2 regions of the Paenibacillus sp. FSL H7-0943 genome follow, and region 1 is predicted to be linked to the other one. Evidence: riboswitches for the same ligand, from Rfam matches in the RefSeq annotation. Region 1 holds a riboswitch; the other holds the start of a gene.
What was found. Region 1 has a riboswitch for cobalamin ahead of metE (5-methyltetrahydropteroyltriglutamate--homocysteine S-methyltransferase). Riboswitches for the same ligand answer to the same signal wherever they lie in the genome.
Positions count from the first base shown of each region.

Region 1 (5,166 bases):
GAACGGCCGAATGTTTTTTATGGTGACGATTGTATCCGCAGTCTCCTTCACTTCCGTAGGGGTATTTGCATCGATACATACACTTTCCAGAGAGCTGAAATTGGATTATCCTGCAGCAGTGGGTTATGTAGCCAAAGGAAATCAGACGGGTGTACCCTTTGATCAGCATCTGAACGAAATTAAGGAAGAGCTCAAGACGCACGGACTCCCTTATGAGGCGCTTAGTATCCCGATTAAATATGCTGAGGTCGAAGCTCAGACTGGACCCGATCGCACTTTACGCCTTCCCTTGATTGCTTTCAGTGATTATAATCTCGCCCTGCAACGTGCAGGTTTCACAACGGCTGAGCGTGCTCTGGTGGGCAACGAAGGTCTGGTGATGATTGGTTCGCAGCGGGATCGCAGTTTAACAGAAGGCAGAGTAAAAGCGGTCTATTCCTTGCAGCAAGGACTTGTCATTAAAGAAATAGGTTATACCGAGCAAGTCCCCATTGCCGAATATTTATTGCCGGAGCTGGATGGTAGAGATGGCGGGGATTTTAGTGGTGTCGTGATCAGTGACGAGCTTTACAGTGCTATTGATCCCGTGCAGACGGATCTTTATACAGGTTTTTATGTAGAGGATTTTCCGCAGACGGTAGGTATCGCAGCTGATCTTGCCCATAAAGGCAAACAGTCCTATGAAAGTGATTCTCCGTATGCGATTGTGATCAGCGGCACGCTGTTTGAACTTCAGAAAACATTGTATAACACAATGCTTTTTGCTTCCTTGCTGGTGGGTACTGTCTTTTTTATTGCGGCAGGCAGCTTTCTTTACTTCCGGTTATATACCGATCTTGATCATGATCGCAATCAATATTCCACTTTGTCCAAGATGGGGCTTACGGATAAAGAACTCAATCGAATAGTTACGATTCAGCTGTCTTTGTTGTTTTTTGTGCCGGTCGGAATAGCTATTTTACACAGTGTGTTTGCCTTTATTGCGCTTCAACGGTTGTTCTACTTATCTATCGCAACGGAGACAGGCGCGGTGTTACTCGGATATTTGGCTGTTCAAGGACTATACTTCTTTTTTATTCGCAGCCGCTATTTACGCAACCTGAAGAAGAACTTGATATGAGAAATGGGGGTAACAAGATGCAAGCATGGATTACAGATTTTATGGAGCAGTTTGGTTACTTCGGTATTTTTCTGATGCTGGCCTTTGAAAATATATTTCCACCAATTCCTTCAGAAGTGATCCTGCCCTTTGGAGGATTTATGACGACTACGACGAGCTTGACGATCCCTGGTGTAATCATTGCTGCCACGGCTGGCTCACTACTGGGTGCAGTAATTCTCTATTATATTGGCCGATTATTGGATGTGAGCCGGTTAGAGAAACTGGTTGAACGCTGGGGGGGCCTAATTCGCGTCACTAAAAAAGATATCCACAAGGCTGACGCCTGGTTTGATAAATATGGCTACTGGACTGTATTGTTTTGTCGGATGGTTCCGCTGGTCCGCAGTCTGATTTCGATTCCGGCGGGAATGTCGGGCATGAAATTTGGAGTATTTATGATCTTCACAACGATTGGCACATTGGGATGGAATTTGCTGCTTGTGCTTATTGGCGCGGCATTGGGCGAATCCTGGGAAGACATTGCCATGTACATGGATGTGTACTCCAATGTAGTCTATGTACTAATTGCTGGCGGATTAGTTATCCTTGGGTTTCTGTACTTCCGCAAACGCAGCCGGAGAATGAACACTGAGGGCTAAGCGGGTAGAGGACTGATAATAGAAATGACTATTAAAAAGGAGGGAAACACATGGAGCTATTAACGATTATTAAAGCCATTATTTTGGGGCTTGTTGAAGGTTTAACCGAATTTGCTCCAGTATCCTCCACGGGTCATATGATTATTGTTGATGATATGTGGCTGAAATCACAGGAGTTATTTGGACAATATACGGCAAATACCTTCAAAGTAGTTATTCAACTGGGTTCAATATTAGCGGTTGTTGTGATTTTTAGAAATCGGTTCATTGATTTGTTAGGCTTAAAGCGTTTCAGCCGTAAGCAGTTGGATCCTGTAACAGAGGAGCTACCGCAGTTGGAGCAGGGCGGGCATCTCAAGCTGACTCAGGTTCTGGTAGGGTTAGTGCCTGCAGGTGTGTTAGGTGTTCTGTTTAATGATTATATTGATGAGCATTTATTCTCTACCTCAACAGTGTTAATTGGTCTAGTGATTGGGGCTGTATTAATGATTATTGCCGATCTGTTTGGGCCGAAGAAGATCAGAACTGAGAGTGTAGATCAGATTACATACAAACAGGCACTTGGTGTAGGTCTTGTACAGTGTTTTTCGTTATGGCCTGGATTTTCACGCTCGGGCTCGACGATTTCTGGTGGCGTACTTCTCGGGATGAGCCATCGTGCCGCTGCTGATTTTACGTTTATTATGGCAGTACCCATCATGGCAGGTGCCAGTCTGTTGTCACTGATGAAAAACTGGCAATATTTCACCATGGATGCATTGCCGTTTTTTATCGCAGGCTTTATTAGTGCCTTCCTATTTGCGCTGTTATCGATGCGATTCTTCTTAAAACTGATCAATCGTATCAAGCTCTTACCGTTTGCTATATACCGTATAATTCTTGCTGCTGTAGTATATTTCGTATTTTTCTAAGTCCGTTATAAGGAATCGATATAACAGAAGTCCCAGTAATCTATTGCAGATTGCTGGGGCTTTCACGTATGATGACATCAGATTAAGACACTCAAATGATGAATGATATCGGAGACAGGTGCTGACCGGAAAATAGTAATTCGGTAGGCTTAATAGGGAAATTCGGTTCGAAGCCGATGCGGTCCCGCCACTGTAACGGAAGAATCTCGAGCAACAGAGGTCACTGGCAATTTACTACTGCTGGGAAGACTGCTCAAGATGTTGACGCCGCTAGCCAGGAGACCTGCCTGTTTCAACAGCACTGCTTCACCTACGGAAGATAGGGAGGTGTTAGACGTTAACCATGGGTATATCATGGGCGTCTTTCCCTTTGACTTTTTTAGGGAAGGGCGCTCTTTTTTATAGGAAAGCAAGTAGCTTTGGAGTTTGAAATAAGAGATGGAAGAGGGAGTGTATCGAGATGACGAATAAAGTAAAAGTAAGCAATCTTGGATATCCGAGAATCGGAAAGAACCGCGAATGGAAAAAGACACTGGAAGCCTACTGGCAGGGGAAAATAAATGAGGAGCAATTCCGCTCCGAAATGGCAGCAATTCAGCTGCAGCATTTGAAGACCCAGCAAGAGGCAGGAATTGAGCTTATTCCGGTAAATGATTTTACTTTTTATGACCATGTGTTGGATACGGCTGTTATGTTTGGAATTGTACCTCCACGGTACACGTATGATGGCGGCGACATCGGGCTTGATCTTTATTTTGCAATGGCCCGTGGTAATGCTGAGGCTACTGCCTGTGAGATGACCAAATGGTTCAATACGAACTATCACTATATCGTTCCAGAGATCGGCACACAAACACCACGCCTGACTGAAAATAAACCTCTAGCGGCTTATCGTTTTGCTAAATCGCAGGCAGGGATTGAAGGTAAACCGGTACTTTTAGGTCTGTATACCTTCCTTAAGCTGTCCAAAGGTTACGCAGCGGCAGATATCGCCAAGATTGCTGCACGTTTTGTTCCAGTCTATGTTCAACTGCTACAGGAACTGAAGCAAGAAGGGGTAAGCTGGGTACAAATCGATGAGCCAGCGATTGTTACAGGCATAAGTAAAGAAGAATTAACACTGCTTAACTCGATATACACAGAAATTGCCGGCTCCGTGCCGGGCTTGAATATTATTTTACAGACGTATTTCGAAGCTGCTGAACCGTTGGAGGCACTGCTAGAGTTGCCTGTTCAAGGCTTGGGTCTTGACTTTGTGCACGATGGTGGAGCGAATCTGGCTTCTATCGAACGTCTTGGCTGGCCGAAGGACAAATGGCTGGGTGCCGGAATTATTGATGGACGGAACATCTGGCGTTCCGATTTAGACGCTAAGCTGCAACTGGTAGAAAAGCTCAGCGTTCATGTGCCGCTTGATCGTCTTATTCTTCAGCCTTCTTGCAGTCTGCTGCATGTCCCAGTCACCGTTCAAGGTGAGGTGAAGCTGAAGGCGACAGTTAAGAATGCGTTAGCTTTTGCCGATGAGAAGCTTGCAGAGCTTAGTTTGCTCGGAGCAGCCCTCGCAGATAAAGGAGAAGCTGCTAAAGCAGCGCTGGCCGCTAGTCGTGAAGCTATTGCAGCATTCCGCGCACTACCTGAGCGTGGTCGTAAGGATGTGGCGGAGCAAGTGCTTGCACTTGCAGCTTTGCCGGACCAACGCAGTTTGCCTTTTGCTGAACGCTTAAAGGTGCAGCAAGAGAAATGGCAGCTTCCACTTCTGCCAACCACTACAATTGGTAGCTTCCCGCAGACAGTAGAAGTGCGTCAGGCGAGATTGAAATGGCGTAAAGGGGTCTGGAATCAGGAGCGTTATGATGGATTTGTTCGTGAGCAGATCGCGGATGCAATTACCTTCCAAGAAAAGCTAGGTCTGGATGTTCTGGTCCACGGTGAGTTCGAGCGTACAGATATGGTGGAGTTTTTCGGAGAAAAGCTGGACGGATACTTGTTTACTAGTAATGGCTGGGTTCAATCCTACGGTTCCCGTTGCGTTAAGCCACCGGTGATCTACGCGGATGTTGCATTTATACAGCCTATGACTGTTAAAGAAAGTGTCTATGCACAATCGTTGACGAAGCTTCCGGTTAAAGGAATGTTGACGGGTCCTGTAACTATCCTCAATTGGTCATTTGTACGTGATGATCTCAGCCGGGAAGAGGTAGCCAATCAAATTGCTCTTGCCCTTCGCCATGAAGTAAAAGCGTTGGAAGATGCAGGCATCGAAATGATTCAAGTGGATGAGCCGGCTATACGTGAAGGACTTCCGCTTAAGGCAGAAGACCGTGAGCATTACCTGAACTGGGCAGTGAAGTCGTTCCGCGTTGCTACGAACCATGTGAAGGCTACGACACAAATTCATACGCATATGTGCTATAGCGAATTCAATGACATGATCGATTCCATATCGGCTATGGATGCTGATGTAATCTCCATTGAGACTTCACGTAGCCATGGG
Region 1 is NZ_CP150148.1:4,954,830-4,959,995, reverse strand. It holds gene NSQ55_RS21790 (FtsX-like permease family protein) at 1-1,120, shown strand, start outside; gene NSQ55_RS21785 (DedA family protein) at 1,138-1,761, shown strand; gene NSQ55_RS21780 (undecaprenyl-diphosphate phosphatase) at 1,812-2,672, shown strand; cobalamin riboswitch at 2,772-2,978, shown strand; gene metE (5-methyltetrahydropteroyltriglutamate--homocysteine S-methyltransferase) at 3,133-5,166, shown strand, end outside.

Region 2 (5,166 bases), 2.5 Mb from region 1:
TGATTTCATGTTGTCGTTCTAAGGTGAAGACTTCTCCATATTTAAAGTTCCATGTCTCGGGATTAAAACATCCCGGGCAACGATGGCGGCAGCCGCTGAGAAAGAGGACGGCCCGCATGCCCTCTCCCTCGTTAATCGACTCCGGATAGTAACCGCAAATATTCATAGATGCTTAACGCGATCCCGTACTTCAGCTTGTTTGGCGGCATTAAAGCGGGTCTGATAGTCGCCGGTTAAATAACCTGTAACTCTGCGCAAACGGCGGATGTGCACGTCATTCTCATGTGCGTTGCAGGAAGGGCAGTTTGTCCCAATTACGCCTTCGTATCCACAGCTGGAGCAGCGGTCAATCGGATGGTTAATGCTGAAATAACTGACCTGTTGTTCGAGCGCATATTTAATGATTTTGATAAAAGCCGATGGGTTGTTGCGGGCATTGCCGTTTAATTCGACATAAGAAATAGCCCCGGCATTGCAGTATTCATGGAAAGGAGCTTCCAAGCTGATCTTCTGAGCAGCACCCAGATCGAAGTATACAGGGATGTGAAAAGAGTTCGTATAATATTCACGGTCGGTTACGCCCGGAATGGAACCCAGTACCTTGCGGTCAACTTTGGTGAATTTACCGGACAAACCTTCTGCTGGAGTTGCGAACAGGGTGATGTTAAGATCCAGTTCCTCACTTTTCCGATCGCAATAGTCCCGCATATGACGCACGATAGCCAGCGCCTTGGCATGAACTTCCATATCCTCGCCATGGTGTTTACCGTACATAGCTTTCATACATTCCGCCATACCGATGAAGCCAAGAGACAGACTGCCATGCTTCAGCAGATCGCCTACAGTGTCATCAGGTGCAAGATGTTCGCCGCCTTCCCAGACGCCTTCTCGCATCATGAAATCGGAAGCTTTAGCTTTTTGTGCGGTTTGGATGTGGAAGCGATGAAGAAGTCCTTCCAGCGCAATATCCATGTAATGATTTAGATCTTCATAGAAGCCAGCTTCGTCTGCGATGGTACGTCTGCCTGTTACTGTGCCGTGTGCCAGACCTAGCCGAACCAGATTCAGTGTATTAAAGGAAAGGTTGCCCTTCCCAGAGCAATGATTACGCCCAAAACGGTCACCGAGCACTCGGGTTCGGCAGCCCATTGTAGCGAACTCCGTATCAGGATCACTTGGATCATAATACTGCAAGTTGAGCGGAGCGTCCAGATTAGCGAAGTTTGGATATAGTCTGCGCGCAGAACATTCAGCCGCTTTTAGGAACAGTTCATAGTTAGGATCGCCTTGCTGTTGATTGATTCCTTGCTTGCATTTGAAGATTTGAATCGGGAACACCGGTGTTTCTCCGCTGCCAAGTCCGTTCATAGTTGCGGTTAGCAGAGAACTGATCACAAGCTGACCTTCTGGTGAAGTACAAGTACCGTAGTTGATGCTGGTAAACGGTATTTGTCCACCGGATCGGCTGGACATGGTATTCAGATTATGTACCATACTTTCAGCCGCTTGCAGAGTTTCGATTTCGGTTTCCTTTAGTGCAAAACGGAACGCTCTTGGATATAACTCCGCCAGATCGGTCCGGCTCATCGTAATCTCGCCCAAAGATTCATCAGCTTGTCCTTCTTCAAAATAATCCAGACCCTTGCGGAACAGCTTGGCGAAGGATTTGGTTACATAAGGTGCCAGATCATAGTCGAGTTTATTGGCGGATACACCACCATATTGAGCATTTTGCTGGGATTGGAAAATAATCGCTACCAGAGACATAGCTGTCATTATTGAGTTCGGAGGACGAACGCTGCCGTTGCCGGTATTGAAACCTTCACGGAGAAGTTTATCAAACGGGATAAAAATACAGTTCGTCGTTCCAATCGCGTATTGATCCAGATCATGCACATAGACGACATTGTCATCAATAGCCTGCACTAGCTGTGGCGGCATCGTAAAATTGCGGGCGTACCATTTTGAATATTCACTGCCGAACTTGCTCATTTTACCGGAGAAACTCTCTCCATTCAAATTGGCATTCTCGCGCAATAGGTCCATATCCCGACTGTCGATAATATCCCGGCCTAAATCAATGAGCTCTTCTAAAAGAACTTCCCGTGCATTTTCTACTCCATTAAATTGTCTCTCCAACAACGTCATTGTACAGCTCTCCTCTCAGTATAAAAGAAAAACATCTATCATCAAATCCATATATCCATAAGAAGTTGGACTGCTATAAGCAGTCGTATATTTGTTCAGATTACATAAAAAAAGCATCCCCTACCCGAGGATGGCAGAAAATGCCCGATGCGTTATGTAAATATCCACACGGATATTTGCAGAGGTCTCTACGCAGATGACCGCATGCGGACACCATCCCTGTTCCTCGCAGGCATCAATAGTTGGTGTCGTCGAAACAGGTAGGTCTCCTGGCTTCCGTGGGATCTCTCGGCGCCTTCCCAAGGGTGTTCCTAACCCTCAGTGGCATTTGCCGGGAGATGTGGATTCTCAAGCTTCCCAGAAGCTTAAGAAGGCCATCCGGTTACAGTGGCGGGACCGCAGCGGATTCTCACCGCGCTTCCCTATTAAGCTCTAAATCCGGTTAAGGATCAAAGCGCCTGTCTCCACTATATTTTGTTGTCGTTAGATAAAAATAACCCAAGATGTTGTGTTTGTAAACAGTTTTTTAGAAAACCCGCGCGGGGAGCGGGTTCTTTAAAAGTACTCCACAAATGATCCACAGGCTGTCCATAAGTAATCCACAATTGATCCACAGGGAGATGCGAAATGATTCATAAATTGTCCGAAAAGATGCCACAAAGAGTCCATAAATATAGTGCAGATGACCCTAGAATTTGCTCATGAGAAAATACCCTTAGCCCAAAGTCATATTTTGGAGTAATCAGAAGAAATAGAAGAGATAAGGGAGGATAATCTTGCTTAGTTTGTGACAGAGCGGTGGAATTGTTACAATGGGAGGAGACAGCTACTATAAAATTTCGAGGAGGTATTCTCATGCCTATTGCTGAAGTTACAGTTATTCCAATTGGAACAGGCAGTACCAGTCTTAGCAGCTATGTTGCGGATATGCAGCGGGTGCTGAAGACAGTAGAAGGGATTACTTATGAACTTACGTCCATGGGGACGATCATCGAAGGGCCTCTGCAACGCATTTTTGCCGCGGTAGAAGCTTTGCATGAGTCTCCTTTTGCCGCAGGTGCAGAACGTGTCTCTACCTCACTTAAAATAGACGACCGCCGCGATAAACCCTCTACTAGCCGTGGAAAGTTAGAGTCTGTGGAGCGTAAGCTACAGGTGGATTAGCATTTTAGAAGGGCGGAAAACAGGGAGAAATAGGCTTGCGTTTCTGGCTGGAAGTTGTATAATATTTTTTGTTTGACAGAAAAACAGCGTTAAGCTGGTGTAGCTCAGGGGTAGAGCAACGCACTCGTAATGCGTAGGCCGGGGGTTCAATTCCCTTCACCAGCATATCTAAGAATGGCGCAATGGCGCGGTTTTCCGGGATTCCGGGACCGTGCCATTTTTCGTTAAATCCCCCTGACTTCTTCCATTCTTCTACCCTTTATCCGAGTAAAGTGGGTGTCTCGTCAATTTTCTCCACTTCTTTTCGGGTTCCTAGAATAGAATCTCAGATACATCGGGGCACTGCTTCCTGCAAGTTGGGGAGAACATGTGAATAAGTACCCAGGGTGATATTTATTGATGAATGGCCTAATCTTTCCTGAAGTCGAATATGATGGACAGCCAATGCCGTTCCCTGTTCTTCTGGAGAAACGTATCAAGGAAGATAAGACATGGCGCGAAATCGCTAATGAAAACGGTATGACTAGTGGTCACTGTCGAGCAGACGGAAGGTGTGGCGCAAGCTGACAGCAATCAGAATGAAGAATGGTGGAGGAGGAGCAGCATAAGCTGCTTTTCTCTTGCGGGGGCAGATCGGTTAGATGGTAATTACTATAAAAATAAAAAAAGACACCACAAGGTGTCTTAGTACAGATACTTTTCGCTCGAATTTCACGAGCTCGTCAGTGAACTGAGTTCATAAGCAAGACTGGCTACGGCTAACAGATGAAGAGATAAAGTAATATCAATGTTAAAATGTGCGGTAATATTAATTTTCATAGATAACCACGCTCCTAAAGTATAAATACACATAAAGAAAACTTTATAAAGCGCTTGGCCTGCCATCATCAGTGCCAGGTAGCCATCCTGTACAGACGCCTTAGCGTTTCGACAATAACATTATACTTAATATTTTGTGTTTTGCCAAAAAAAGGACCCCCTATTCTTGGTCGGGGTGGCGGTTCTGTGTGGTTTCTCAGCGCTTTGGAATCATGATGGTCATTGAGGCTCCACGCACGCGGCTGCAGAATGATCAAATGGAAGTTACGTTTCGGTATTCATATCTGCTGTATGCTCTGAACTTGATTATCCAAAATAACGGGCAGCAAGTTCAGAAGGTTAACGGATTTTTTATTGATACAGGTTGAATTTAATGTTTGATACTGTTGTTATGCTAACGGGAAAGGATAGTTTAATAAAGGAGTTACTTAAGACTGGAATAATGAGCAATGTGACAATTATGTCATTCTGAATTGAATATTGTTAGGTTAATCGATGGGGAAGTTTACGTGTCTCCCTTATACTGGAAATTAAATGATTTTATTTCCGAAAGGGGAGAATGCACTAATGACTGATGTAATTAAAGCAATAATACTTGGCATAATAGAGGGCTTAACTGAATTTTTACCAGTATCATCTACTGGACATCTTATTCTAGCAGGCGATTTGCTTAGCTTTGAGGGAGATGCTGCAATAACTTTTAAAATTGTTATTCAGTTGGGTGCAGTGATGGCAGTTTTAATTCTTTATTGGAAAAGGTATTTGGAGATTGGGGTTAATATGATTAGAATGGATTTTTCCAAAAGCAAAGGATTAAATGTCATTCATATGATTTTGGCTATGTTACCAGCATTAATCCTATATCTTCTCTTCAAGGACACAATAAAAAGCCAATTATTTGGCCCAACCCCTGTTTTGATCGGTCTAGTTGTTGGTGGCGTGTTGATGATCATTGCAGCGCGGAATAGGCGGACTGAAACCGCTGGTACTATCGATGGGATTAATTATAAACAGGCTTTCGGAATTGGTCTGTTC
Region 2 is NZ_CP150148.1:549,720-554,885, forward strand. It holds gene nrdG (anaerobic ribonucleoside-triphosphate reductase activating protein) at 1-166, opposite strand, end outside; gene NSQ55_RS02430 (anaerobic ribonucleoside triphosphate reductase) at 163-2,148, opposite strand; cobalamin riboswitch at 2,390-2,625, opposite strand; gene NSQ55_RS02435 (MTH1187 family thiamine-binding protein) at 3,004-3,312, shown strand; tRNA gene NSQ55_RS02440 (tRNA-Thr) at 3,406-3,477, shown strand; gene NSQ55_RS02445 (hypothetical protein) at 3,712-3,879, shown strand; gene NSQ55_RS02450 (hypothetical protein) at 4,320-4,499, shown strand; gene NSQ55_RS02455 (undecaprenyl-diphosphate phosphatase) at 4,699-5,166, shown strand, end outside.
Region 2: linked by a shared signal. The riboswitch ahead of NSQ55_RS02430 (anaerobic ribonucleoside triphosphate reductase) and the one ahead of metE (5-methyltetrahydropteroyltriglutamate--homocysteine S-methyltransferase) in region 1 are both predicted to bind cobalamin.